4 regions of the Pseudoalteromonas sp. A3 genome follow, and region 1 is predicted to be linked to each of the others. Evidence: predicted binding sites of a transcription regulator. Region 1 holds the regulator's gene; each other region holds the start of a gene.
The links. Region 1 encodes sigma-54, which starts transcription at its own class of promoters, with help from an activator protein. Its sites were predicted from a motif close to GTTGGCACGNNNNTNGNNT; they were not measured.

Region 1 (7,223 bases):
GCAGAACTATTAGCAAAAAGCTATAAAGGCCGCCAAGTTGTAAAAAATGTAGGCCTTGAGGTAGAAGCCGGCAGCATTGTTGGCTTATTGGGCCCTAATGGCGCAGGTAAAACCACCACCTTTTACATGATTGTAGGGTTAGTACCTAGCGACAAAGGTAAAATTTCTATTGATGATAACGACATTACGTTATTACCTATGCACAGCCGCGCCCGTTTAGGCATTGGCTATTTGCCGCAAGAGTCATCAATATTTAGAAAGCTGACAGTTTATCAAAACCTAATGGCTATTTTAGAAACGCGTAAAGAGCTCAATAAAGCCGCACGAGAAGAAACGCTTAACAACTTACTTGATGAATTTAGTATTCAGCATATTCGCGATAGCCAAGGTATGGCGCTTTCTGGTGGTGAACGCCGCCGTGTAGAAATTGCCAGAGCACTGGCAGCAAACCCTAAATTTATTTTATTGGATGAGCCTTTTGCTGGTGTTGATCCGATTTCAGTGTTAGATATAAAGAAAATAATAGAACATCTTAAAAACCGTGGCATTGGCGTATTAATTACCGATCACAATGTAAGAGAAACCCTTGATGTTTGTGAAAAAGCCTACATTGTTTCTCATGGGGAGCTAATTGCATCTGGCACCCCAGAACACGTATTAAATGACAAAACTGTACGCGATGTTTATTTAGGCGAGCAATTTAGGCTGTAACATTTAAGCCACACCTACAAGCATCTGCTAATATTAATTATAACAACATAAAAGGATTGTTAGAGATACATGAGGCAATCATTACAGCTGCGCATGGGCCAGCAACTTACAATGACTCCACAATTGCAACAAGCGATTCGCTTGCTGCAGCTCAGTACATTGGATCTCCAGCAAGAAATACAAGAAGCACTTGATAGCAACCCGCTATTAGAAGTAGAAGAGCAAGATTACACGGAAGAGTCGGCTGGAAAAAATGAACAAAAAGCAGATACGGATGATGTAACCGTAAGCGCATCGGCTGACGATACAACTAGCGAGTACGAGCAAGACAGTGGCGAAGCTTTAAATAAAGACACCGTTAGCGATGATATGGCAATGGATGTAACTTGGGATGAGTACATGAGCGCAGCCCCTGCGGCATCCTCAGGCCCAATGCCAGAAGATGAGTCTATTTATCAAGGTGCCTCTACTGAAACGCTACATGAGTATTTAATGTGGCAGCTTCAGCTTACTCCTTTTAGCCCCACTGATGAAGCCATTGCTATTGCCATTGTAGAAGCTGTAGATGACTCGGGTATTTTAACGCTAAGTTGCGAAGAAATTTTAGAAAGCTTTAACCAAGAAAACGATGACGAAGTTGAAGTTGAACTTGACGAAATAGAAGCCGTTTTAAAGCGTATTCAGTTATTTGACCCTGTAGGTATAGCCGCGCGCAGTTTACAAGAGTGCTTGTGTATTCAGCTAAACCAGTTTGATAAAGACACCCCTTTTATAGAACAAACTAAAATGATCTTAACCGATCACATTGATCTATTAGCGGCACGCGACTATCGTACATTAATGAAAAAGACTAAGCTTAAAGAAGACGAGCTTAAAGAGGTCATGACCCTAATACATACCCTCAACCCAAAACCTGCAGATACAATAGTAAGGGAAGAGTCGGAGTATGTAATACCAGATGTGTCGGTTAAAAAAATAAAAGGCCGCTGGGTGGTAGAGCTAAACCCAGATAGCATGCCAAAAATACGCGTAAATAGTCAGTACGCGGCTATGTCACGTACCGTAAAATCAAGTGGTGATAGCCAATTTATTCGCTCTCACTTACAAGAAGCTAAATGGTTTATAAAAAGCCTTGAAAGCAGAAACGACACGCTGCTCAAAGTAACAAACTGTATTGTAAAACAGCAACAGGCATTTTTTGAACATGGCCCAGAAGCCATGAAGCCAATGGTTTTAAACGATGTTGCTGAAATGGTAGAAATGCATGAATCGACAATTTCGCGTGTTACTACGCAAAAATATATGCATACGCCACGTGGTATTTTTGAGCTTAAGTATTTTTTCTCAAGCCACGTAAGCACTGAAAATGGCGGCGAGTGTTCATCAACCGCAATACGTGCCCTAATTAAAAAGCTAATTGCCGCGGAAAACTCAGCTAAACCATTGAGTGATAGTAAAATTGCGGATATATTGGCAGAGCAAGGAATTAAAGTAGCTAGACGCACAATAGCAAAATACCGTGAATCGCTAGCTATTCCACCGTCAAATCAGAGAAAGAGTTTGATATAAGACGTAAAAAACAAAGAGGAAATGCTTATGCAACTAAACCTAACTGGTCGTCACGTAGAAGTAACTGATTCACTTAGAGACTATGTAAATAATAAATTTGCAAAGCTAGAAAGGCACTCAGATCATATTAGCAATGTGCATGTCATTCTCGATGTAGAAAAACTCAACCAAAAAGCAGAAGCGACTATTCATGTAAGTGGCGCAGATTTATTTGCCTCAACAGAGCACCAAGATATGTATGCCGCTATAGACTCGTTGATTGACAAGCTCGATCGTCAAGTCATAAAACATAAAGAGAAGCTTGCTAGACACTAATATTATGAAATTAAGTACATTAGTATGCCAGGACTGCAGCAAAGCTGCGGTCCTTTTTAGTAGTAAAAAAAGAATTTTAGAGTTTATCAGTGAGCTAGCTCATGAAAAGCTCCCCTACTTACCACAACAAGATATTCTTAATGCGCTGGCAAGCAGAGAAAAGCTAGGCAGTACTGGTATTGGCCGGGGTATCGCCATTCCTCATGGCAGAATGGGTGGCGTAGAAGAGCCGCTGGCTTTAGTACTTGTTAGCGACACGCCTGTTAACTTTGATGCTATTGATAACTGCCCTGTTGATATTTTTGTTGCACTCATCGTACCAGATGGCGATAACCAACAGCACCTAAAGACTCTGGCAACCATAGCTGATAAACTGAGCAACAAAGAATTTTGTAAACAGCTGCGTAGTGCTAAAACCGATGCAGAGCTGTATCAAGTAATTGTTGATCAATCGTAGTAAATACTAAGGGCTATAAATGGAGTTAATTATCATAAGCGGCCGTTCTGGTTCAGGTAAGTCGGTTGCTTTACGCGTGGTTGAAGATTTAGGCTATTATTGCGTAGATAATATTCCGGTCAACCTACTGCCCTCTTTGGTGCGAAGTGTTTCAGATAACTATGACAAAATAGCCGTTAGTATAGATGTTCGTAATATCCCCAAAGAACAAGACGAATTTAACGATATTCTCGAGTACCTTCCTGACTTTGCTAAACCCACACTGTTTTATTTAGATAGTGATGATCAAACACTGATCAAACGTTTTTCAGAAACACGCAGATTACACCCTTTATCCATCGATTCGCTGCCGCTTGATTTAGCAATAAAAAAAGAAAAAGAACTGCTTGATGTACTTGTAACGCGCGCTGACTTTATGCTTGATACCACCGATTTAAGTGTGCACCAATTAGCAGAGTCAATTCGCGAAAAAATACTGGGTAAAAAAGATAAGCAACTTATTGTAACGTTTGAATCGTTTGGCTTTAAACACGGCATACCTAAAGAAGCTGATTATGTTTTTGATGCTCGCTTTTTGCCAAACCCCCACTGGGAGCCTGAACTTAAACCGCTTACGGGCCTTGATCAACCAGTAAAAGATTTTTTGGCAAATCACAGCATAGTGCAAAAATTCACTTGGCAAATTCAAACCTTTGTACAAACTTGGCTGCCACACTTAGAGCGCAATAACCGTAGTTACCTCACTATTGCAATTGGCTGTACTGGTGGTCAACATCGCTCTGTTTATTTAGCGCAAGCCATTGGTGAGAGCTTTGCTATGACGCATCCGAATGTCAAAATTCGTCATCGTGAGCAAGAAAAGTAACCTTAAAATAATAACCTGTTCAGTTTAGGTATAGTAATTTATGCGCTGTGAAGACACATTTCTAATAAAAAATAAATTAGGCTTACACGCCAGAGCGGCAACGGTCCTTGCGCAATTAGCTGTGCAGTTTGATGCTAAAATCACCTTACACCAAGATGATAAAGAAGCTGCAGGCGACAGCGTATTAGCTTTAATGCTACTTGAAAGCAGTAAAGGTAAAGAAGTTAAAGTAGTCTGTGAAGGCCCTGATTCAGAGCAAGCTTTGCATGCGGTTGGGCAATTAATTGCACAACGATTTAACGAACAAGAATAATTTAAAGCACCATAGCCTTATAAGTTAAAGACTTATCAGGCTGAACTATAAAGATTTAGTAAGTTAGGGTATTCCGACTCGCCTAATTTAGTGCTTTAATTTAGGGTAATAAAGCCATGCCCCAGCTAAATTTGGTTACTTAATTTTAAACACTAATTTAGTCCTAGCATTGGGTTTAGCACAAAAAATAAAGAAAATAACAGTGGGCAAAACCACTTACTAAACACCTTTCCATTACACAAAAATATTTAGGATGCCAATGCCAGAAGCGTTTGAACAAGACTATCCACTACAGCAACTAAAACAAGTGACTAAATCACTTAATAGTGGGCAATTTGTTCAAGTAAGACGCATGCTAGCAAAAACAGCACCTTGTGATACAGCACTGCTGCTTGAATCCTCTCCGCATAAAATTAGACGCATGCTTTGGCAACTGGTTGACCCAGATGTGCAAGGGGATGTGCTAGAAGAGCTCTCTGAAGATGTACGTTTAGGCATCATTGCACAAATGGAACCTGAGCATATTGCCGCGGCCACTGAGGATATGGGCCACGATGATTTAGGTGAAGTCCTACGTAGCCTACCTGACACCGTGTACAAAGATGTGGTTAGCGCTATGGATACGCAAGACCGCGAACGCGCTACACAGGCTTTATCTTACCAAGAGCGCTCAGCAGGCGCGCTAATGAACACCGATACGGTGACCATTCGCCCAGACGTTACACTTGATGTTGTGCTGCGTTATATTAGGCTACGCGGTGAGCTGCCAGAGGGCACCGATGATTTATACGTTGTTGATAAACATAACTGTTTTTTAGGTGCATTATCACTTAGTACACTGTTAACTAATCCGCCTGAAAAAATTGTTCAAGATTTAATGGATGAAGACTGTGAGTCTATCCCTATTTCGATGGATGAAAGTGAAGTTGCTCAGCTATTTGAGCGCCACAACTGGATATCGGCCCCTGTAGTCGATGATAACGCCCACTTGCTTGGACGTGTCACCATTGATGATATTGTTGATGTTATTCGTGAAGATGCAGAGCACAGCTTATTAAGCCTTGCCGGCCTTGATGATGAAGAAGACACCTTTGCACCTGTTTTAAAAAGCTCAAAAAAACGCTCAGTATGGCTTGGCGTTAACTTACTCACAGCCTTAGCTGCCGCCTTTGTGGCCAGCTTTTTTGAAAGCACCTTAGATATATTACCTATTTTAGCTGTACTCAATGGCATTGTGCCCTCAATGGGTGGTGTAGCAGGTAGCCAATCTTTAACTCTGGTTATTCGCGGTATTGCCGTGGGCCATATTAACCAAACTAACCAACGATTTTTAATGGCTAAAGAGCTGGCGATAGGCGCATTAAACGGGGTTATTTGGTCAATACTTATAGCCAGTGTAATTGCGCTTTGGCAATGGGATTTTATGCTTGGCGGCGTGCTCGCATTTGCAATGTTTATGAACCTCGTAGTAGCTGGTGTTGCTGGCGCATGTATTCCTATTTTATTGAAAAAAATGAATATAGACCCTGCACTTGCAGGTAGTGTTGTACTTACAACAGTAACTGATATTGTCGGTATTTTTGCCTTTTTAGGCACCGCAACGTGGCTACTTATTTAGCAACCTGAACTGAGGTTAAGTAGCCACTACACACTAAAACATATAATTAAATTGGTGAGCCCGGTGGCATTGGTAAACCACTGAAGTTTTCAGGCCACTTACCTACTTTTAAAAACTGTTTTATTTGCTCTGCTAAATACTGTTTAAATGCGCTTTCTCCTACACTGGTATTACTTAACATTGAGTTTTGATTGTACTCTTTGCTTAATTTTACCAAGTAGAAACGTAACTGCGCCTGCACCTCTGGGCTTACCTTGTCACTAGTGACTAAATCAGCCATATTTTTTGCAGTTAAAAATTGCACCCGCTGGGTGATTTTGCCTTTCATTGTATTAGGTGATGACACATTAAACACTTGGCTGTAAAGCTGCTCTAACAACTCATCTAAGCTGTAAAAATTATAATTACGTACTTGTTGTTGAGCTAAACGATTTAAACGCTGTGGGTTTAATAATAACGATAAACTATGCTGCGCAGCTACTTCTGGCAAGGCCATCGCATCAAGTGTTACACCCGTACGCCCTGTTATGCTTTCACGCGATTTAGACTCGCCATACGCTTTTGGCGGAATAAGCGCTAATACCGACTCAGGCAAAATTAAATTAGCCGGTTTTAATGTTGTTAAAATAGCACTAAGCGCCGCTTGCTGCTGCGCTTTTGCAACCACTTGCGCGCCCTTAGCAGGTGAGTTGTTACGTGTTTCGTATTCGTAGTTAACCCCCGCAATTAGCTTAACTGCAGCCTCTACTTGATAGCGATGAAATAAATAAAGCGGCACGAGTTTTTCTTCTAACTGCGAGAGTGCCTCGCCCGTTTTAATGTTGTTAATACCAAATTGCGAAAGCGCTTTTTTACGTACATCAAGCACTCTAAGTAACTCTTGCGCTGGGTTAGTACCGTTATCCCATAAGTGCGCTGTAGGGTGTGCCCCGCCCTTTGCGCGTGCGTCGCTATCAGATATAAACTCAAGGCCCTTTGTTTTGTTCTCTTTTAATATTGCTGCAAGCTCAGCACTTTCATCTTGATTAGTAAAGTCGCTGTAACCATACTTAATAACTTGGGTATCCCATACGCCCATACCGCTTGCATAGCCGCGGGTTACATCAAGCTCGCCTTGCTCGTTAAAGCTAAGTAGTGGGTGCGGGTAATCCATAACTGACGCTCTACCCCCCACCGAGGCTGCAAAGTTATGTGCAATGCCCAGCGTATGGCCAATTTCGTGTGCACTTAACTGGCGAATCCTATCAAGTGCCATTGCCTGTAAGTTCTTAGCCACCTCGTTACCTTTTAAATAAGGCGCACCAAGGGCTTCTGCAATTAAAATATCTTGGCGTACACGCAATGAGCCAAGTGTTACATGCCCTTTGAGTATTTC
Region 2 (7,223 bases), on a different contig from region 1:
GTGCCGTCTTGAGTGCCGCTCATTAATAAATCGTTAGGGACAGATAAAACCCCATTCGCAGGGTCAAAGGTCACCGTGGCATTTGGTATTATGGTTGCAGTATCGTTTTTAACATCTTCTAATGTTTCTCCGCCGCCACAACCTGCTAACGCAGCTGTAACCGAGAGTGAGAGTAGCATTTTTTTCATATTTTTGGCTCCGCACATATCTTTATTTTTATAGTGTGTTCGTTCAAAGTAAGTGTGTTTAATCAGTGTAGTAAAGTTAAAACAATGTAATCAGTTTATTAATGAGACATTAGACCAGTTAAACTTAACGTAAAGTTTATAATTCCGCCACCTAAATTTTCAATAAATTCGATTACTTGACGATTTGCTATGTTAAAATCAAAAAAATTTTATAAATTGGTATTTATATGCAAACTTATCAAGCAACTCCAAATGCACTTCAAAATAAAGTAATTTTAATTACAGGTGCCGGCGATGGTATTGGCCGCGTAGCAGCAATTACCTACGCAAAGCATGGCGCAACAGTTATTTTACTTGGTAAAACAACAAATAAGCTCGAATGCGTTTACGATGAGATTGTCAATGCTGGTTACCCTCAGCCTGCTATTGTGCCAATGGACTTAAAAGGCGCAACAAAACAAAACTACCGCGATTTAGCAGCTACAATCGAAAGTCAATTTGGCCGATTAGACGGCTTATTAAATAATGCCGGTATTTTAGGTTCGCTCGGGCCACTTGAGCACTTTTGCTCTTCTACGTTTGAAAACATCATGAAAGTGAATGTTACTGCGCAAGCAATGATCACCAAAGCGCTATTCCCTGTGCTGCGTAAATCAGAAAATGCCTCTATTGTTTTCACTTCATCAAGCGTTGGCCGTAAAGGGCGCGAATTTTGGGGGCCTTATGCAATATCTAAATTTGCAGTTGAAGGCATGATGCAAACATGGGCCTGCGAAGTAGGTAAAACCAATATCCGTGTAAATTGTATAAACCCTGGCGCAACGCGTACCTCTATGCGCGCATCAGCCTACCCAGGGGAGGATCGCGATAAGCTTGCTACCCCAGAAGATTTAATGCCAACGTATTTATATTTAATGAGTGATGACTCGAGCGATGTAAACGGTGAATCTCTCGATGCGCAACAAAAAAAGTAAACTACATTTTTAATTATAAAAAAAGCCGCATACATTGCGGCTTTTTTGTCGGTAATTTTTGGTAATTATACCAATTCGCTTAATTAAATTATCTATTTTAAGGCTAGAAAAACGTGTTGTTCGCTTGGCAAAAAATTCGCTATTTAGCTGTTCTAAATGAGCATTTTTTTACCTCGGTAGCGACACGTTTAGCCCCGCAAAATGATTAAGTATTATTACGGATTGGTATTACTTACGCTTAGTTTGCTTAACACGTTGGTTATGCTTTTTAACCGCTTTACGAATTTGGTTAATTTTAGCACGCTTGTCTTTGCGTTTTTCAGGCATAACCGACAGTTTAGTTTGTGTTTCGCGGCCTAATTTAACGGTTTTACGTAAATAGTTAACGGTTTCTAAATCAAGTTCAGCCCAGCCACCTTGGGGAAGGCGCTTATCTAGCTCTAATTTTCCATAACGAATACGAATAAGGCGCGATACTTCTACATCCTGCGATTGCCATAAGCGGCGAACTTCGCGGTTACGTCCTTCGTTTAGCGTTACATTGTACCAACGGTTAATCCCTTCACCACCCAAAGATTTAACCGTTAAAAACTTAGCCGGCCCATCTTCAAGCTCTACGCCACGCGTTAGGTTTTTAATGGTTTCATTGGTCACTTCACCAAATACACGGGCTGAATATTCACGCTCAACTTCATAACTTGGGTGCATTAAGCGGTTCGCTAGCTCACCATCATTGGTAAATAACATTAAACCTGCCGTGTTAATATCTAGTCGACCAACAGCAATCCAACGCTCACCGTCTATGCGTGGTAAACGGTCAAAAACAGTACGACGTCCTTCTGGGTCTTTACGTGTACTTAACTCCCCTTCTGGCTTGTTGTACATAATTACACGACAAATACGGTCGGCTTTTTCTTCAATTTTTACGCTGTGGCCATCAACACGTATTAAGTCTGTTTCCTCAACACGGTCACCTAATTTAGCCACTTTACCATTAACACTAACGCGGTTTGCATCAATGTATTTTTCCATTTCACGTCGTGAGCCTACCCCTGCACGGGCTAGGACTTTTTGTAACTTTTCACCTTGAATACTCATTCGGATGGTTCTCTCACAGAAGGATCACTTAATAACTGGTTTATTTTACTTTCCTGTTGCGCTGGCAATGCAGGGAGTTCATCTAGACCGGTTAACGAAAAATAATCTAAAAATAATTTTGTTGTTGCATAAAGCGCTGGTTTACCAGGTACTTCTTTATGCCCTACTACTTTAACCCACTCTCGCTCAAGGAGGGTTTTAATAATTGCTGATCCGGTTGTTACACCTCGTACTTGCTCTATTTCACCACGCGTTATTGGTTGCCTGTAGGCAATTAACGACAATGTTTCTAGTAGTGCGCGAGAGTACTTAGGTGCCCGTTCTTGCCATAAATTACTAAGCCAAGGGCTTAAACTACTACACGCTTGAAAGCGATAGCCACTGCCTACTTCAACTAGCTTGATGCCACGTGTTTGGTAGTGGGTATGTATAGCATCTATGGCAGTGCTAATTCGTGACATAGAAATAGCTAAACCAGCAAGTACAGTATCTTTTAAGTGGCGTTTGCTAACAGGTTTGTCTGCGACAAATATAGCCGCTTCAATGATCTCAATTAATTGTTCATCACTAATTCGACGACCCGCCATAATATTTTGCTTTGCCCTTTAAAATACGTAGCCATCTATTATGACAGAACATCGCAAAAGGGGGAAAATATATCTGCTTTTAAAACAAATTAAATGCACAAAAAAGCCAGCAATTAATGCTGGCTCTTATGTGTAGCGTATTTAGCTAATATTAGCTGTTTTTATAATGCTTTAGTGCATCATCTTCAGCAACGGCTTTACCGTATTTGCTAATGTAGCCTTTAAACTCACCTTTACTGATGCGTTTATCATTGTTGCCATCCATGTAACCAAAATGGTTTGAAATATCATCATCGTCAGCTTCTTCTACTGAGATGTAACCATTTTTGTCGTTATCTAAACTTCTAAAATCATTTTCGATTTTATCAAATTTAGCTATTTTAGCTTTAAATGCCGACTCACTTACTTCGCTGTCAGTCGCTACCTTACCGGTATTTAACTGCATGTAAGTGTTAAATTCTTTACGACTGATCTCGTTATCCATATTGGTATCAATATTTGAAAAGTGGCCCCAGATGCTATCGTCATCTGCTTCTACTTTTGAAATATAACCATCACTGTCGTTATCTAAACTTGCAAAATCGCTATCGATTTTTTCAAGGCCTTGGTTTGAGGCACAAGCGGCTAAACTTAAAGAAGCTAAAATAGTTGTTGCGAGTGTTAACTTTTTCATAAGACGTATCCTTGTAGTTAGTAAATGTCACTTTAACTAATACAAGTCCAATGCCAAAGTGCACAAGCCGCCAACAATCAATAAGTTACGTGTATTTAGCTTGTTTTATATACATTAATCAATTACTTAGCTTTGCAATGATTGCTGCATACCTTGTAATTTTTGCAAAAAAATACCCAGTACAAACTGGGCATTATTTTAATCTACATGTTACCGCGCAATTAGATTGCTGCGTTTTGGTAACGCTTTACAAATTCAGTTACGTTTTGTCCGTTACACTTTAACGAGTTTAAGTTACCAATTTTTTGGCGAACAGGCGCAAGGCCTTGCTTTAACGCTGTGATACATAACTGTGTTTCTTGGTGTTCATCTTTTGCAAACACTTCAACTTTTGATTCAGCAGCTTGGTTAGACGTTACTTTTTTAGCAATGTCGCGAATATCTTGACCATTACATAAAACACTTTTAGAAAAACGCGATAAGTATACACCGTGTTGTGCTGCTTCTTTACGCGCTGCGCTAAAGCCTTCATTTGCACTTAATACACATAATTTAGATTCAAGTTTATTATCTTGGCTAAAGTAAGTGTTGCTTTTTGCTGGTACAGACGCAGAGGCTAATAAAGCAGTAGCTAAAAGTAATTGTGTTTTCATGAGAGAGATCCTATTTGAACGACTAAATAAGTAATTTTTGCGCATTATATATTCAATAATCACGAGATCAATTGAATTTTTTATTTATTTAAATAATTAATAAAGCATTTACAATGTTTAAACTTTACACACCAATTGATCAACATTTGCGCAGCTATTTTCTCATTTCGATCATGTTATGTAGGCTTATTTACTGATACAATTTAGTTATAAAAACAGAGTCTAATTAAAGGTAAATTTTATGAAGGTTATTTCTTTCAATATCAATGGTCTGCGAGCTCGCTTACACCAGTTACAAGCAATTATAGATAAACACCAGCCAGACATTATTGGTTTGCAAGAAATTAAAGTTCATGATGAGGCGTTCCCTCTCGAGGACGTACAAAAAATGGGTTACCACGTTTATTTTCATGGTCAAAAAGCGCACTACGGTGTGGCAATGTTATGCAAAAATGAGCCTAAATCGGTCTTAAAAGGTTTTGCCAGCGACACTGAAGAAGCACAAAAACGCATGATAAGTGTGACAGTTGAGCAAGAAAATGGCCGCGACCTAACGGTAATGAATGGTTATTTCCCACAAGGCGATAATATAAATCACGAAACAAAATTCCCTTATAAGCGCCAGTTTTACAAAGATTTAATGACCCATTTAGAAACAAACCACACGCCCGATGAAGATGTTATCGTTATGGGCGATATCAATATTTCGCCTACCGATTTAGATATTGGTATTGGTGAAGTAAACGCTAAACGCTGGCTTAAAACAGGTAAGTGCTCGTTTCAACCAGAGGAGCGCGAATGGCTTGCTAAATTATTAAATTGGGGCTTTAAAGATACCTTCAGAGAGCAAAACCCTGATACAAGCGACAAATACTCGTGGTTTGATTATCGCTCTAAAGGGTTTGTAGATAATCGTGGCCTACGCATTGATGTTGTACTTGCTACCCATGCCCTTGCCGAGCGATGTATTGATACCGGCATAGATTACGAATTACGCGGCATAGAAAAGCCCTCTGACCATGCGCCAATTTGGTCAACCTTTAAATAATTGCTATGTTAACGCTTAAAATGCAAGGGCTACTTTGGGCCCTTGTTTTAATTATTACCTTTATAAGCGTAGAAAAAAATACCTATAAAGCACTTTATAAAACGCCTGCACGGCAAATAGGGGTACTTGCGTGTGCGTTAGTGTTTGCCATGTTATGGCAAATTAAAGCGGGTATTTTAAGCGGTCTTGATTTACACATTTTAGGTGTAACTGCCGCAACGCTAATTTTAGGGTGGCGCCTTGCTATTTTAAGTAGCCTGCTGGCTAGTGCCCTATTGGCGGCTTTTGCAAACATTGATCTTAATCTTTTGCCCATGCAAATACTGTTTGGTGCATTTATTCCTACATTATTAAGCTACCTTGGCTTTATAATGAGTTATCAGTATTTACCGCGTCACTTTTTTGTTTATATTTTTGTGTGCTCTTTTATATTGGCAGGCTTTATTGCATGTCTAAAAATAAGCTTAGGGGCTTTGTTTTATTTGCTTATAGGGCAATATAATTGGCAAGAATTGGCAGATAATTACGTATACCTAAGTGCTATCATTTGGTTTCCTGAGGCAATGCTTAACGGTATGGCCATTACGCTTTTGATCACTTATCGGCCACACTGGGTCAAAACTTTTTATGATAAGGACTACCTAGACTCATGAGTCTGCAATACCAATGCCCTTTATGTAACCACGCACTTTTAAAACATAATTCATCACTTCGATGTGACAATAATCACACCTTCGACTTTGCCAAAGAAGGCTATGTAAATTTACTACCGGTGCAACACAAAAACTCAAAGGAACCGGGTGATTCGCTCGAAATGGTACAAGCAAGGCGTGCTTTTTTAGAGCAAGGCTTTTACGCATTTTTACAGCACGCATTAAGTAATATAATTAGTGAGCGCAAACCAAACGTGCTAATAGATTTAGGCTGCGGCGAAGGATTTTATACTCATGCCATTGCAGATAAAATAGAGGCGCAGGTATACGGCGTTGATATTTCTAAATCAGCCGTAAAATATGCAGCAAAGCGATACCCACAATGTCATTTTAGCGTTGCATCAATTAGCCAGACGCCTTTTAAGTCAGGCACTGCTGACGTATTACTTAGTGTTTTTGCGCCTTTGTTTGAGCAAGAGCTGGCGCGTTTAGCAGCGCCAAATGCCACATTAGTAGTTGCAAGCCCAGGGCCATGGCATTTAAAAGAGCTTAAAGAATATATTTATGCAGATGTAGCAAAACACACTGAAATTGACACGCCAAGCGGCTTTATAAAAGCAGATCAAAAGCTCATTACAGAGCAGGTTACGCTTAATTTTTCAGATATTAAAAATTTAATAATGATGACACCATTTGCGTGGAAATTTAGACCTGAACATTGGCAAACTCTTGAAGAAAAAGGCGCCCAAAGCGTCACCCTATCGTTTTACATTACCGAGTTTAGTAAAGCCGATTGATGTTTTAATAACGAGTGTTAGTGAGGAAGTTACTGCCCGGCTATATTGAGTAAGCTCATATGCCAGAGGGAGTGTTATGAATAAATGGAGCAAAGCGTGCGCTCTGCTCATACACTTACAGGTAAACGCGCTCTAAAATTGCTCTTTAGTAAACGCTTTATCCATTTTATCAAACATGTCTTTTAATAATTGTGCAAGCTCCATATAACGGGGCTTGTTTTCGCTTATTTGGGCTTGATAGCCATTTGCCACCATTTTGGTATATAACTCGTTGTACCATTTTTGCATGCTCGGTTCTAATGGTGTTTCGGCTCGCTTACCTAACCAAAACAAGCCTTGCAACGGCAACGATAAAAAAAACAATGCACTGGCAATCGCTTGCGGTAAAAAATCGGGGCCTAAATAGTTAAGCTGAAAAAATAACGTAAGCATGGCTAATATTGGCATTACAGTAATTGCCAGCTCGGTTGCCTTAATTACTTTAAATTCGTTAAACAACGGTGCTAACTCTTTACGCATAGGCCATTTTTTTGCATATGCCCTACCCGTTTG
Region 3 (7,223 bases), on a different contig from region 1:
GTCTTTAGGATGAGCCGTTGAGAAGGTATCTTTGTCTTTAATACCAATAACTAGCTCATTAACTAATGGATTACCTAAGCGTGAAACCTGCGTTAATGCACCGCCATTTACCGCGTTATCTGCAAATTTAGCGTTAGGGTTTAAAATGCGTGCTTGAGGTAGGCTCGCTGTTGTCCATGAACCAATTACGCCGTTGCCTTCACCTACAATACAGCTTTTAGGCATTTCAACTGCAATTGAGGTAACGTTTTTATCTACGAGGACGTCATTCTCACTGCTTTGTGTAATCCCTCCAGGGAAACCACCGCCATCCCCAGCACCAGGCGCACTATCACCTTCAACGGGAACGTAATTTACTAAATCGAATGTTTTACCTAAGTTGACGACAAATGGGTCTTTGCGCTGACCAACAAATACTTTGGCCATACTGTCACAGCCTGGTACCGAAACTTGATAAACAAACTGATCTGCATAGGTTTGGTAATCAGCCATTGAACCAAATGTTTTGTCACCAATATAATCAAGCGGTTTATTAAACGTGGTTGAACTGGTGGTGGTATTACTTAATGCTGTACTGGTACCCGTGCGTTGTGGACCGCTTATCATGCTGAGTGTGTATGACTCGCTAAAATTAGCGGCGCTATCATCACCTGCTGCTACACCACCAACGTTTTTAAGTGGTACAGATACAGTACGTTGATTATCTTCTGGGCCAACGGTTAATTGCACGCCTTGATTATCGTTTGGCAGCATACTGGTAAAATTAAAGGCAAAGGTAATATCCTCAACTGCATCACCGTCGTTATCAATATGAATACTATAGGTTGCATCTGGGTCCATAGCAAAGTAGTTAGGGCCGCCGTAGGCATCTTGTAGAGGAATATAGTTGGCAATAAACGTAACGTAGTCGTCTCTGCCTGCTTCATAACTATTAAATACGTAAAAGTCGGTAGAGTCTAAGGTTGGAAAGCGGCTAATGTTCGGCGCTTCACGATGACTTGATGCCTCGCTAGAGGTGCTTACTAAGGTACTGCATACTACTACTGCGAGTATAGATGGAGTTAAAGCTTTCATGACTTTTTCCTTTAGTTTTGATTGGAGTCATAACTAATAACGAAGCAAAAAGCACAATGGATGCAAAAAAGTTAAATATTTTTTTATTATTGTTAATAAAGGGGTGTTTAACGTTCAAGATTAAATTTTCAGCAGGCTGTTTTGCATTTAGATAAGGAAGTGATAAGAGAGTGTTAAGGGGCTGAAGCGGTTTGGTTTTATACTTATTACAGGGGGTGTATGCAATTAAAATAACGCAGCAGGTATTGAGCACACAATATGATAAGCATCGCACTGCGATTAAGCCTACTTTAGTTTAATCAAATATTAATGGTTACCCAAGGTAAATAAAAAGGTTGGCCAAACAAAGTTTGACCAACCAGTCGCGTTTATTTAGTTATAAAATAACTAAATCTGTCGTGTACAGTACTTGTGTTGGTACGCCGTTTGGCGAGCCACCTAAAGGCTCTAAGCTAACAGCGAGTAGGGCAATGTCTTGTGCCTTAAAGCGCGTGCCTTTGAGTAACTGTTTTTCACCGTTTTTAGGCAGTAGACCCAACGAAATTGGCGTGTCTTGCCCTTTTAAAATCATCCACAGCTCGTAGTCTTTATCGGTTTGCGCAACGAGTTTATCACTGGCTTTAACCGATAATGTTTGCTCATCTACGTTAATAAACCACAGTGATTGCTTATCTTGGTTTTGTACTAAAGCAATTTGTTGGCTGTATTGGGGCTGAGTTGTGGGCTGAATAACCAAAAATGCTAAGATAATACAGGCAGCTGTGGCTATAAATGACCAATTGCGCCATAGCGATGTGGCTGGTTTGATCACCGTTTTAACGGGTTGGTTGGTGTGTTCTAATGTATTTAAAATATTCTGCCACACTTGCGCGCTGGGTGTTTGAGGCGTAATTGCACTGGCTAAATCATTTAAATTTTGCTCCCACATTATAGTGGCTTCTCGGGCTTGCGGTAAGCTGAGCATTAAGCGTTGAAAACGTTTTCGTGCCAGGCCTTTTAAAGTACCTAATACATACTGCCCTGCTAAAGCATCAAGTAATTCTGGTTTATTATAATTCATAATGTTAAACACCTCTGCAACTGCTGCAAACCACGCCTGATCCAGCTTTTAACTGTGCCTAAGGGCGTTTCTATGTGATTGACTAACTCACCATGGCTTAGCCCTTTGTAATAGGCTAAATGAATGGCTTGTTTTTGTTGGGGGTCAAGTTGCTCAATACAATTAACAAGTTTGGTTTGTTCGTCGTAACTAACATCGACAGCTTGTTCATCGTATTCATCGTCACCCATTGCCTGCTCTTTTCTTACCTTGTGATAACGCAATGCATCTAAGCTGCGGTATCTCACAATGCTTATCATCCAGCTAATAACTGTGCCTTTAGATGAGTTGTACTCTGACGCGTTATGCCAAATTTTTATAAATGCCTCTTGCAGTACTTCTTCTGCGTGCGCGCGGTTTGACAGCATATTTAAACTAATCGCAAAAAGCTTTGCGCTTGTTTGCTGATACAAATCAGCAAACGCGGCTTTGTTACCCTGTGCTGTTTTACACAAAAGGGGAAGTAAATTGTCGTTTTCCATAAGGTTCCTGTTGTTTTTATTATTACCGAGGTGTGTTGGGCTTTATGAATTAAAAATTGTTTTATTTAAGCGCAACCTAATCGCTTTGAAATAGAGATTAAACAGGCTGCTATAAATTTAACTAATAAAGATAAACACACTCTCAATAAACGTGTGAAAAGAGTGATTGGATGCAAAAACTTTTAAGCTGACATTTATATTAGCTGCTGTACACATTGAAACAAGTTTTAAATATAAACAGTTACCTTTGAGTAGTGAGAAAAAATGACCGATTACTGTGTAAAAAGCGCCTAATATGCGAATACAGCTAAAGCTAGCTACTTTTATTCATTTTAGATCAGTTACTTAGTGTTGTTTTTGTTCCTAAAAAACAACTTTTGTTGGCGTGCAAATTGCTACTACACTTATACACAGCTGTAAAAAATGTGCCAAAACAGTAAAAATAAAGGAGAAAATATGTGGGCTGCAACGAGTTATTTAATTTTAGCGTTAATTTTTATATTTATAGGGTGGGAGGTTAACTCGGTATATTTTGCAGTGGTATTTTACTGGAGTGCATTGTCGTTAATTCTTGTCAGTGGTGCTTACATTTTTAATTTGGCGAAAATTTTTAGGAAGCGTGAAAATGGTGTTATTCCATTTTATATTCGCTGGGCATTTGTGCCTTTTTTACTGGGTGCTCAAATTTACAATGCGTATTCTCGCAAGCACGATAAAGTCCCTCCCATTCAAAAAATTAACGACCATTTATTTTTAGCATGCCGATTGTTCCCCTCTGATATTGATACGTTAAAAGAAAACGGCATAACGGCAATATTAGATGTAACGTGTGAGTTTGATGGCTTAGAATGGAGCTCTACACAAGAAAATATTAGCTATTTAAATATTCCGGTGCTTGATCATAGTGTGCCTACCCATTCGCAATTAAACCAAGCCATTAACTGGATACATCATCATATTAAAGAAGACCGCCGCGTGGTAGTTCACTGTGCACTGGGCAGAGGGCGTTCGGTATTTGTTATGGCAGCGTATTTACTGAGCCAAGATAAAAACGCCGATGTTCACCAAGTGCTCGCGCAAATAAAAGAAACCCGCGAAACCGCAAATCTTAATAAGCATCAGCTTCGTCATTTAGCAAAGCGACATAAAAAGGGGGAGCTAGTTATTAAAAACAAAGCCGTTATTATTGCAAACCCTGTGTCGGGTACCAAAATGTGGCAAGACAAAGAGCATTTAATAGTGGCTAGGTTATCAGCGTATTATGACTTAGAAGTATTAACCACCACCAAAGAAATAGACGGTATTGAGCTTGCGAAACAAGCCATTAAAAATAAGCCAGATATAATAATTGCCTGTGGCGGCGATGGGACCGTGACAGAAGTAGCAAGTATGTTGGTAAACACTCAGTGCAAGCTGGGTATTATCCCAATGGGCACAGCCAATGCCTTAGCGCATGTGCTTATGGGGATTAGCTCTAAAATCATTCCTGTTGAGCAGGCCTGCGATCTTATTATTGATGGGCAAACCCAAACAATTGATACGGCCTATTGTAATGACGAGTTAATGCTGTTGTTAGCAGGGATTGGTTATGAGCAATCAATGGTAGAAAAAGCAGATAGAGACTCAAAAAACGAATCGGGTCAGCTTGCCTATTTAAGTGGTTTTTTTCAGGCATTTAGTGAGCAAAAAGCGCAAACCCTTTATGTTACCCTTGATGATAATCAAACGCAGGAAGTAAATACAAATAGTTTTATTGTGGCTAATGCTGCGCCATTTACTACGTTATTAGCCCAAGGAGGTGGTCAGCCCGATCACGAAGATGGCCTATTAGACATTAATTGGCTGCTACCTAGTGATGAAAACACCACTCGCGTGTTAAGCATTGCTGAACTTATGTTTAGTAGTATTACACAAACGCATTTAGCAATTAGCTCGCATCATACCAACGCTAAAAAAGTAACGATAACCGCAGACGAAGAAATTAAGTATGTACTCGATGGTGAAATTAAAACAGCGGATACGCTTACTATTACAGTTGACCCCGCCTCGTTAAATGTAATTAGTAAGGAGTTATAAAATACAAAATGCACGTATTTAACGTGCATTTTTGTGTGTTACTTTTTAATGCTTGGCCAAACAAACCCACTGCTGTCGCTTTGGCTGGCAGGTTTAGGGCGCTGAGCGCTTTTGGGTTTACGCAGCGGCTTGTTACTTAACGTATGTAAGTAGAGAGCTTCAACTTTATCGCGAGCCCAAGGGGTTTTACGTAAAAATTTTAAGCTTGATTTAATACTCGGTGAGTCGGTAAAACACTTAATGTTTACTTGCTCGCCCATGGCTTTAAACCCTAAGCGCTGCTCAAGCTCTACTAAAATTTGTTCTAACGTTACCCCATGAAGAGGATTTTTTGGTTGATTATCCATAGTCATACTACTTATTTAAACTGTGCGCATTGTAGCGTAAATCCTCTTTTAGCGCTAATTGACCGTAATGGTTTTAGGCTTTGTGGGATAAACAATATTGCCTTTTTTATCTAATTTTAGCCAAATTAGCTCACTGTTATTATGCTGCGGGTTATTAGCAGCGCACACTAAGGTAAAAGAATGTACTTGTACCAGCGCGCCTTCACTATAACGTTTGTTGTCGTACCAACAAATATCACCATTATTAATAATCTCATTAGCGTCAATAATAGAATGGGTTTTGACTGTTTTTGCATAACTGCTAGGGGCCAAAGTGAACGCAATTAAAAAAATAAATAAAACCATAATATGACGCATGAGCGACCTCGAATTTTGATAGTTTAAAAATAGTACACACGATTAAAAAACATGCTAGGGTAAGTAATAGCGTTAAACAACACTGACTTAAACACACAATTATAAAAAGGTGAACACATGCAATTTAATCAAACAATGATAGATGAATTTACGTTATTAGCTAAATTTCCACGTGAGAGCAAAATGCAAGGGATTAAGTTACATTCGGATGCTGAACCAAGTTTATTAAGCGCGGCGCAAAGGTTGTTTGATAAAGGCGTGATAGACAGCCCAGATGGCGGCTATTTAACCGAACTGGGCCTTGATTTAATAGAGCACGTGAGTGTTATTCACTGCGCATTAAAAAGTTAAACTGCATCGCGCTGATTTTGCGGCGCGGCGTCACTAAAAGCGGGTAATGCATTACAACGTGCATAAATGGCTGCAATTTTTGGATACGCAGCCATATCTACATTAAAACGCAACGCATTAAATACCTGTGGCACTAAACATATATCAGCGAGAGTGGGTGTATTGCCTACGCAAAACTCATTGTTTTCACTTAGCATCATTTCAATTTTTTCAAACCCAAGCTCTACCCAATGCCTATACCAGGCGGCTTTAGCTTGCTCGTCTACACCCAATTCGTTACTTAAATACTTCAGCACTCGTAAATTATTTACTGGATGAATATCACATGCCACTGCATAGCTAATATTACGAATTTGCGCTTTTTGCCATGCAGTGCCATAAATTAACGGCGTTTGCGGATAGCTTTCATCTAACCACTCTAAAATAGCCAGTGATTGCGCTAATACGCCTTCGTCCGTTTCAAGAGCAGGAAGTAAACCTTGCACATTTTTATCTAAGTAAGGCTGTGCTAGCTGTTCAGATTTAAGTAAATTAACGAATTGCATATCATGCTCAATACCTTTTAAATTAAGTGCTATGCGTACACGGTATGCGGCAGATGAGCGAAAGTAGCTGTATAGTTTCATTGTTATTATTCCTCGCCTGTAAAATGTTTTGTGATACTACGCCAGCACTGAGTGTAATTAGTTTGGCGCTCTTTTCCTTCAAGGGCATATTTAGTGGGCGATATTATGTAACGAGACTCGAACATAAAGGCCAACGTGTTCTCGTATTTTTGCGGTGCAAGCTCAGCGTTAGATGCTTTTTCGAATACCTCGGCTTCAGGCCCATGTGGCGACATACAATTATGCAAACTAGCGCCTCCTGGTACAAACCCGTGCTCTTTTGCATCGTAAACCCCTTCTATTAAGCCCATAAACTCACTCATAATATTGCGATGATAGTAAGGAGGTCTAAATGTATTCTCTGCCACCATCCAGCGCGGTGGAAAAATTACAAAATCTACATTTGCCATGCCTTCAGTGGCTGAAGGGGAGGTAAGTACAGTAAATATAGAAGGATCTGGGTGGTCAAAACTCACGGTATTAATAACATTAAAACGTGCTAAGTCGTATTTGTACGGTGCGCTGTTACCGGTCCAAGCAACTACATCAAAAGGCGAGTGTGTGATAGGGCAACTAAATAAATGACCGTTAAATTTAGTGACTAATTCAAAGGTACCTTCTTTATCTTCAAATGCAGCAACAGGGTATTTAAAGTCTCTGTCGTTGGCGTAGCCATTTGCACCGACGGGGCCGCGCTCGGCAAGTTCAAATGCATGACCATAGTTTTCACAAATGTAGCCACGTGCGGTTTCATCAATTAAATCAACCGAGAATTTAATCCCGCGAGGAATGACGGCAATTTCCCCCGGCTTTACTGTGAGCTTTCCACATT
Region 4 (7,223 bases), on a different contig from region 1:
AGCTTCAAAAACAAGGATTTTGTATTTCTATTGACGACTTTGGTACTGGGTACTCATCCTTGTCGAGCATGTTAGATATTGGTGTAGACATAGTAAAAATAGATAAAAGTTTCATTCAAAATATGGATAAGCGAGGCTTAAGTATAATTCATGCGATTGTGCAAATGGCCTCAACACTTGATTTTATAGTAGTTGCCGAAGGTGTAGAAACCCTAGAGCAAGCCAACATGCTAAAAGAAATTGGCGTGTCTCACCTACAAGGTTACTACTTTTCTAAACCTATGGAACAACACTTTGTAGATTCGTACCTCAAAGAGCAAAACAAATTGTGTAGCTAGCAGTATGAAAAAACTCACTAAAGAGCAAGTCTATAAACGCCTTAACAACGATGAAGACGCACGCGCCTGTAAAGACATAAACGAAGATGACTGCAAAGAGGTGGCCGGTAATTTTATTCTTTTATTAACAAGCCAGCTTTTTAGTAAATTTGCCGATGCCCTCCTCAACCCTAAAGTCACTCTGCCTTGGTTAATGCAAAGCTTAAACGTGCCAAGCGCGTTTATAGCGTGGCTGGTGCCTATAAGAGAATCTGGCTCTTTATTACCACAATTAGCGATAGCCAATATTATCCGTAAACTCTCTGTAAGAAAGTGGGTATGGGTTTGCGGTGCATTTGCCCAAGCTTTATGTATTGGCGCTATGGTTGGTGTTTCATTTGTGTTAGAAGGCACTCAGGCTGGCTATGCAATTTTAGCTCTGCTGGTGCTCTTTAGCCTCGCCCGCGGGTTTAATTCTATTGCCGCTAAAGATGTATTAGGTAAAGTTATTCCTAAAAAGAAGCGGGGCAATATTAGTGGCCTGGCGGCAAGTATTGCCGGCTTTGCAACACTCACTTTTGGTTTAATGATGTGGTTTTTTTCGGGGCAAAAAGAGCAAAATACGGTATTAATTGCGCTGTGTTTAGGCGCTGTTTTGTGGGTTGTTGCTGCACTTTTTTATAGCCGCATAAACGAATACAAAGGGGCGACACAAGGCGGTAGAAATGGCTTTTTAAATGCGCTAAGTAAATTAAAGCTGCTTTATCAAGATAAACAATTTGCACACTTTGTAATTACCCGCGCCTTTTTACTTTGCTCAGCCCTAAGCGCGCCTTTTTATATTATTTTAGCAAGCTCTCAGCAGTTTGAATTTTCATTATTGGCAGTATTTTTAGCCGTGTCTGGCTTAGCAAGTTTAATTTCTGGGCCAATATGGGGAAGACTCAGCGATTTTTCTAGCCAAAAGGTGCTTGTGATCAGTGCGTTACTTGTCACCATAAACGGCGTGAGCGTGTTTGTAATAGCCACATGGTATAGCCAGCTGTTTGAATATGCTTGGGTAATACCTGGTTTTTATTTTTTGCTTTGCATTGCTCATCAAGGCGTACGGCTCGGGCGTAAAACCTATTTAGTGGATATGGCACAAGGCAATAAACGCACTGATTACGTGTCGGTTAGTAATACTGTAATAGGCATTTTGCTTTTAATGTTAGGCAGTATAGGGCTTATAGAAGCATTTTTATCAACCGCACAGCTTATTTTGTTGTATAGCCTGCTCGGTTTGTTAGGTGCTATTAGCGCGATTTTTTTGCCTCAAGCGGAGTAATACCAATGCACAATAATACGTGTTCAATTAAGCGAATTGGTATATTAAAAAAGCCCAACAAAATAATTGCCGGGCTTTGGACTTAAGACCTAAGGATAAACAGTCAGCTTTACCTCAAGTTATAACACCTAAGCAGTTACATTTAGCAGTGAATCGCCTTCACTTAAACCAAATTTTTCTTGTACCGATGAAAGAATTGATTCTTTATCTTCATCAGATAGCTGGCTTGAATACTCAGTTAATAACTCATCTAAGTAGCTAACCACTTCGTCAGTATCAACAGATTCTAGCGAGTTTTGCGGCGGCGGTGGCGGGCGCTGCCCTTCAGGGCGTCCTGCATCGCCAATACTTTTAGCGTCAAAATCAAGTTCGCTCATTAAATCAGCCAACTCTTTTGTCGGCGAGATCCCCTGCTCTTCAAATGCGGCTTGAATACTTTGCGCATCTTCCGTACTTAGGTTTTGTGCATCAAATTCTGCAAGTGTTTCTTTAACAAACTCAGTTTGCTCTGAAGTTAAAGCGCTTACTTGGCTAGATTGTTGAGTCATAAAACTCGCTGAGCTACCAATACTGTTGATCATATTTTTCTCCCTTAACGTGCGCGGCGTGGTGGCTTGTGTTCACTTAATTCTTGTTCGCTAATTTCGCCATTCCCATCGGCATCTATTTCGTCAAAAATAGTTTGCGCATCGCCTTGCGGTGGCGCACTTTCGCTAAATTCTGCAAGGCTAATCACACCGTCGCCATCTGCATCTATGCTTGAAAAGTCAGGTTTAGGTGGTGGGTTATCACCGCCTCTGGCTGCAACATTGGCTGAAAAAGCCATTGATAATAATGCAGCAACGGCAAAAGTAGAAAAATGCTTCATCGTGGTCACCTTGGGTTAAATATTAATAAAGGGTATGAATATAAAGTACGCTTAAAAAACGCAAACATTGTGCAAACAATAAGGAAATAAAAATAAATCCGATTTTTATCATGTTATTTTTACCTTATTCGGTATTTCGGTTATTGTGATAACTAATTACTTAAAACCACTTTCAACACCTGTTTTGAGAGCTAACATACTAAGGACTTATTAACATACATGTTTAATCTTCCAATTTTTCTAGTTGTATCGCAGTGAAAATACCTAAACGCCTCCAGCCACTCGTTGATGATGGCCTAATTGATGAAGTGATAAGCCGCTTAATGAGCGGTAAAGAAGCGGATGTATTTGTGGTACGCAGCGGTGGCGAAATTCGCTGTGCTAAAGTCTACAAAGATGCCGTTAAACGCAGCTTTAAAAAGGCAGCTCAGTATCAAGAAGGCCGAAAAGTAAGAGGCGGACGCCAAGCCCGCGCCATGGGTAAACGCTCAAGTTATGGTCGACAACTAGAAGAAGAAATTTGGCAAAATGCAGAAGTAGACGCGCTTTCACGTTTATCACGCGCTGGCGTCAGAGTTCCTGATACTTATTACTGTATTGATGGTGTGTTGTTAATGGAGCTTGTGTGCGATGAAGACGGAGATGTTGCTCCACAGTTAGGGCATGTGACCCTTACACAGCAAGACGCTATTGAGCAGTACAGTATGATGGTTCATTATATTAAATTAATGCTGTGCGCTGGTATTATCCACGGTGACTTATCAGAATTTAACGTACTTGTTGATAGTAAAGGGCCTGTAATTATTGACCTTCCGCAAGCTGTAAACGCCGCAGCCAATAACAGTGCGCAAGCAATGTTTACGCGCGATGTAAACAACATACGTCGTTATTATGCGCAGTTTGCACCTAGCCTATTAAACACTCATTACGCTAAAGAAATGTGGGCACTGTTTGAAGAGGCCAGCTTAACGCCAAACACTGTGCTCAGCGGAGAATTTGAAGACAGTAACGAATCTGCAGACGTAGATGCGGTACTCGATGAAATACAAGCGGCCGAATACGAAGAGTTCGACCGTTTAGAGCGTATTAAAAACGCTGACGATGAGTAAAACTGCGCTCACGTTTAGCTATTGAGGGTGAACAAACCGATAGCCCACACCGTAAACCGACTGAATAACGCTGTCGGTTTGCGTTACTTCATCAAGCTTTTTACGTAACTTTTTTATGTGGCTGTCTATAGTGCGGTGGCTAACTATACGTTGGTCTGCGTACATGGTGTCCATTAAGCTATCGCGTGAATAAATTCTGTTAGGGTTTGAATACAAAGGCTTAAATAACTGAAATTCAAAATTAGTAAGTTCTATACTGCTATTTTTATAATTTACACTGTAAGTACTTTCGTCCAGTGTCATGGCATTATTTACCGGCTCTTTTGTGGTATTAACACGCCTTAAAATTGCTTTTACTCGCGCCACCAGCTCAGCATAACTAAACGGTTTACAAATATAGTCATCGGCGCCCAGTTCAAGTCCGAGTAACCGGTCAATCTCCTCCACCTTTGCCGAAACCATAATAATGGGCACATTAGAAAACTTTCTTATCGCTTTGCACAGCTCTATACCGCTTTGCCCTGGCAACATAATATCTAATAAAATAACACTTGGCTTATTACTTTCAAGCCAGCTAAGTACTTCATCACCATGATGAATAAGGTGCGTTTGATAATGATGACTTGTTAAAAAGTCGCTCATTAAATTGGCAAGTTTTATTTCATCTTCAACAATGAGTATTTGCTCACTCATACTTATCCTCTACTGAACTAATAAGGGTAATTTAATAACAATGCCAAGCCCGCCAATACTGGCTTTTTCGGCTGATATTTCGCCATTATGACCTTTAACAATATGCTGACAAATAGACAAACCTAAACCAGAGCCACCCTCTTGGCGATTGCGAGAGCTGTCTACACGGTATAAATATTCAAACAAGTGCGATAAATGCGTTTGCTCAACGCCTATCCCGTTGTCCTCTATTATAAGCTCTAAATAGGCTTGGCCTTTAATATTTACGTTATTGGCACTTAAAGAAATAGTTGAGCACTGGGCGTAATGCACCGCATTCATTAATATATTATCTAGCAATTGCAGTATACGTGTTTTATCTGCGTTTACTGTGGTGTTGTTAGCACTATTAAGAAGGTAAAAATTAATAGCGTGCTGCTCAAAAATAACGTGATACTTTTGCTCTATGGAGTTAAGTAAAAAGCCTACGTCGGTAGGTTGCATGGTGTAATGCATGCCGCCTAGTTCTGCGCTGTTTAACATGTGCAGGTCGTCAATCAAGCGTTTTAAATGCAGCGCTTCATCGTTAGCAGAACTAATATTTTTATTATTTGGTTCACGTATCCCAAGCAACATAGCTTCGAGCTCACCGAGTAAAATGCTCATTGGCGTTCTTAGTTCATGAGAAATATTAGCTAACCAGCGTTTACGTACTTGCTCATCTTTAGCGAGCGTAAAGGCCAAAGTGTTAAAATCTTCACTAAGCTGGCCCAGCTCGTCTTTTCTATCTAATAAAAGTTTGGTGCTGTACTGCCCTTTGGTTAGCTTATGCATACCACTGGCTATTTGCTTTACAGGGCCAACTAAATGCCTTGCCAGTAAAAAAGACAACATTAAGGTAAGTAGCCCTGCGGTTAACGCAATAAGCCATAAATAGTTAGTTTGTTGCTTTAAAAAATCCAGCTCGTACCCATCTGCTAGGCTTTTTCTTTTTGAAACAGCAAGGTAAGCAATTGTTTTACCTTCAAGCTCTATGGGCGTTTTAATGTACTTTAAATCCTCAAATAATTTACCAAAAATACGCTGCTGGTTTTCATCCAGTAGTGCATAGTGCGCGGCATGCTCGGGCGGTGGACGTCGATCTCGTTGCTCCATATGCTGTGGGGGTCTGGGTCTGCGTTCGCCGCGAATTTCTGGGCGCTGTGGCATATCGCGTAAACTAGGTAAAAACTGGCTTGATTGCAATTGCGATTCAACCAACCTTAAAAAGCGCTGATCGTTACCTATAATTTTATCCCACGAGGGAGTTTGCGCGTATTTATTAGCCAGCTGTACCGCTAATGGCTCTAATGCTTTTACTTCTTTGGCGTTTACAAAATCAATAATACCTTGGCCAATACTGTACTGAATAAGCACAACTAGCCCCGCAATAATGCTAAAGGTGAAGCTAAATAATATTAAAAAAAGTTTGTTATGAATTTTCATTTATTTTTTATAAACCTGACTCTAAAAGCATTTGAGCTGTTATTTATTGCGTATTTTTTACTGCTAAAACGTATTTTTAAAAGCTCTAAGCACTTTTAAGAATAGCCTGTAATAACAATTGTATTAATTGCATGTTCTATTATAGCGACTTATAAATAGCGCCTTTAATAACAACGTATAACGTTAACAAGTAAAAGTGCAAACAATGTGCATTATAAAAAAATTACGCTCAAAAAAGGCGACCTAAGTCGCCTTTGTTATTAATCGTTTTTTAAATGCTTATCAAAAAAATCGAGAAACGCTTGTAACGTTTTAATTCTATGCGGCTGATAGGACAAGTAATGATCGCCATCTTCTAGCTCAATGTAAGTAACATCTTTATCTTCGTCATCTAGTTCATCTTCCATTTCTCTACTATGGTAAATAGGGACAACACTGTCGTCGCTACCATGCACAAGTAAAACAGGTTTGTTGATTGATTTAGCAAAATTGACCGGCGAATTGGCCTCTAACTTATCGCTATTTGTTCCAAACTGTTTTCGTACTATGTCTTTGTTTGTAAAGTGGCGGGCTTTACTCACAATATGCTCAAGGTCAGTTACCCCTGCAAAACTTGCCGCACATTTAAATGTTTCAGGGTGTTTAATAACAGCCATTAAGGCGGCATACCCACCGTAGCTTGCGCCACCAATACAAATTTTATCAGCCTGAGCAATCCCTTGGTCTATTAACCAGTTAGCTCCATCTTGTAAGTCATCTTGCATGGCTAAACCAAAACCTTGGATCGACTGCATTAAAAAGTCATAACCATAACCGCTTGAGCCACGAAAGTTAGGCTGTAACACGGCATAACCATTATATGCCAGTAGCGCAGTCCAATAGTCAAAGCCTGCATAGTCTCGCGCCATAGGCCCACCATGTGGAAATATAATAGTGGGTAACTTATCGCCTTTCTCATAGCCAACAGGCAGCGTTAAGTAGCCTTCTATAATAAGCCCGTCACGTGCTTTATAGCTGATGTGCTCTTTACCGGCGTATACGCTTTCGTTAATGTGTGGGTAAACGTCTGCAAAAAATGTTAAATCACCTCGCTTTCTGTCACCTAACATGTAGGCGCCTGATGTTTTATCTGAGCTGACATACAGTACATATTTTTGCTGATCGTCGCTGGTGCTAACAATATCCATTTCAAATGAATCTTTAGGTAGTGATGCTCGTAAAGAGCGATGTAGCTTGTCTAAGTCTTCATCCCAATACGCAATACCATCTTCTAAATGCGAATGCGTAAAGCCTGCCACTTCGCCAGTTTTACGGGAGTAAAAAATATCGCCATCGACATCGTACTTGTCGTCGCTAAAAATGAGCTCACGTTTGTTAGTTGATAGATTAAGCTTAAATAATGCATCACGCCCTTCATGTAGCGCAGTGATGTATAAAAAGTTAGG

Region 2: OIZ54_RS02640 (EF-hand domain-containing protein) is a predicted target of sigma-54. The motif match lies at 3,560-3,578, and genes of this name have one in related genera.
Region 3: OIZ54_RS04335 (diacylglycerol kinase family protein) is a predicted target of sigma-54. The motif match lies at 3,035-3,053, and genes of this name have one in related genera.
Region 4: OIZ54_RS11280 (EF-hand domain-containing protein) is a predicted target of sigma-54. The motif match lies at 2,571-2,589, and genes of this name have one in related genera.

Annotation. Positions count from the first base shown of each region.
Region 1 covers NZ_JAPCKL010000006.1:203,075-210,297, forward strand. Annotated here, with positions in the region: gene lptB (LPS export ABC transporter ATP-binding protein) at 1-711, shown strand, start outside; gene OIZ54_RS12920 (RNA polymerase factor sigma-54) at 781-2,280, shown strand; gene hpf (ribosome hibernation promoting factor) at 2,308-2,595, shown strand; gene OIZ54_RS12930 (PTS sugar transporter subunit IIA) at 2,600-3,052, shown strand; gene rapZ (RNase adapter RapZ) at 3,072-3,917, shown strand; gene OIZ54_RS12940 (HPr family phosphocarrier protein) at 3,958-4,230, shown strand; gene mgtE (magnesium transporter) at 4,490-5,848, shown strand; gene OIZ54_RS12950 (zinc-dependent metalloprotease) at 5,895-7,223, opposite strand, start outside.
Region 2 covers NZ_JAPCKL010000001.1:592,966-600,188, forward strand. Annotated here, with positions in the region: gene OIZ54_RS02620 (VolA/Pla-1 family phospholipase) at 1-188, opposite strand, end outside; gene OIZ54_RS02625 (YciK family oxidoreductase) at 416-1,162, shown strand; gene rluB (23S rRNA pseudouridine(2605) synthase RluB) at 1,391-2,260, opposite strand; gene scpB (SMC-Scp complex subunit ScpB) at 2,257-2,847, opposite strand; gene OIZ54_RS02640 (EF-hand domain-containing protein) at 2,999-3,520, opposite strand; gene OIZ54_RS02645 (exonuclease III) at 3,742-4,173, opposite strand; gene xthA (exodeoxyribonuclease III) at 4,415-5,221, shown strand; gene OIZ54_RS02655 (energy-coupling factor ABC transporter permease) at 5,227-5,874, shown strand; gene OIZ54_RS02660 (putative RNA methyltransferase) at 5,871-6,671, shown strand; gene yfbV (terminus macrodomain insulation protein YfbV) at 6,804-7,223, opposite strand, start outside.
Region 3 covers NZ_JAPCKL010000002.1:279,950-287,172, forward strand. Annotated here, with positions in the region: gene OIZ54_RS04320 (DUF4331 domain-containing protein) at 1-1,074, opposite strand, end outside; gene OIZ54_RS04325 (anti-sigma factor domain-containing protein) at 1,451-2,134, opposite strand; gene OIZ54_RS04330 (sigma-70 family RNA polymerase sigma factor) at 2,131-2,655, opposite strand; gene OIZ54_RS04335 (diacylglycerol kinase family protein) at 3,112-4,731, shown strand; gene OIZ54_RS04340 (VF530 family DNA-binding protein) at 4,770-5,078, opposite strand; gene OIZ54_RS04345 (DUF1496 domain-containing protein) at 5,133-5,435, opposite strand; gene OIZ54_RS04350 (TIGR02647 family protein) at 5,553-5,786, shown strand; gene maiA (maleylacetoacetate isomerase) at 5,783-6,412, opposite strand; gene hmgA (homogentisate 1,2-dioxygenase) at 6,418-7,223, opposite strand, start outside.
Region 4 covers NZ_JAPCKL010000005.1:175,391-182,613, reverse strand. Annotated here, with positions in the region: gene OIZ54_RS11295 (putative bifunctional diguanylate cyclase/phosphodiesterase) at 1-338, shown strand, start outside; gene OIZ54_RS11290 (MFS transporter) at 343-1,644, shown strand; gene OIZ54_RS11285 (hypothetical protein) at 1,773-2,225, opposite strand; gene OIZ54_RS11280 (EF-hand domain-containing protein) at 2,237-2,512, opposite strand; gene OIZ54_RS11275 (PA4780 family RIO1-like protein kinase) at 2,767-3,621, shown strand; gene OIZ54_RS11270 (response regulator) at 3,640-4,314, opposite strand; gene OIZ54_RS11265 (ATP-binding protein) at 4,324-5,778, opposite strand; gene OIZ54_RS11260 (alpha/beta hydrolase family protein) at 6,039-7,223, opposite strand, start outside.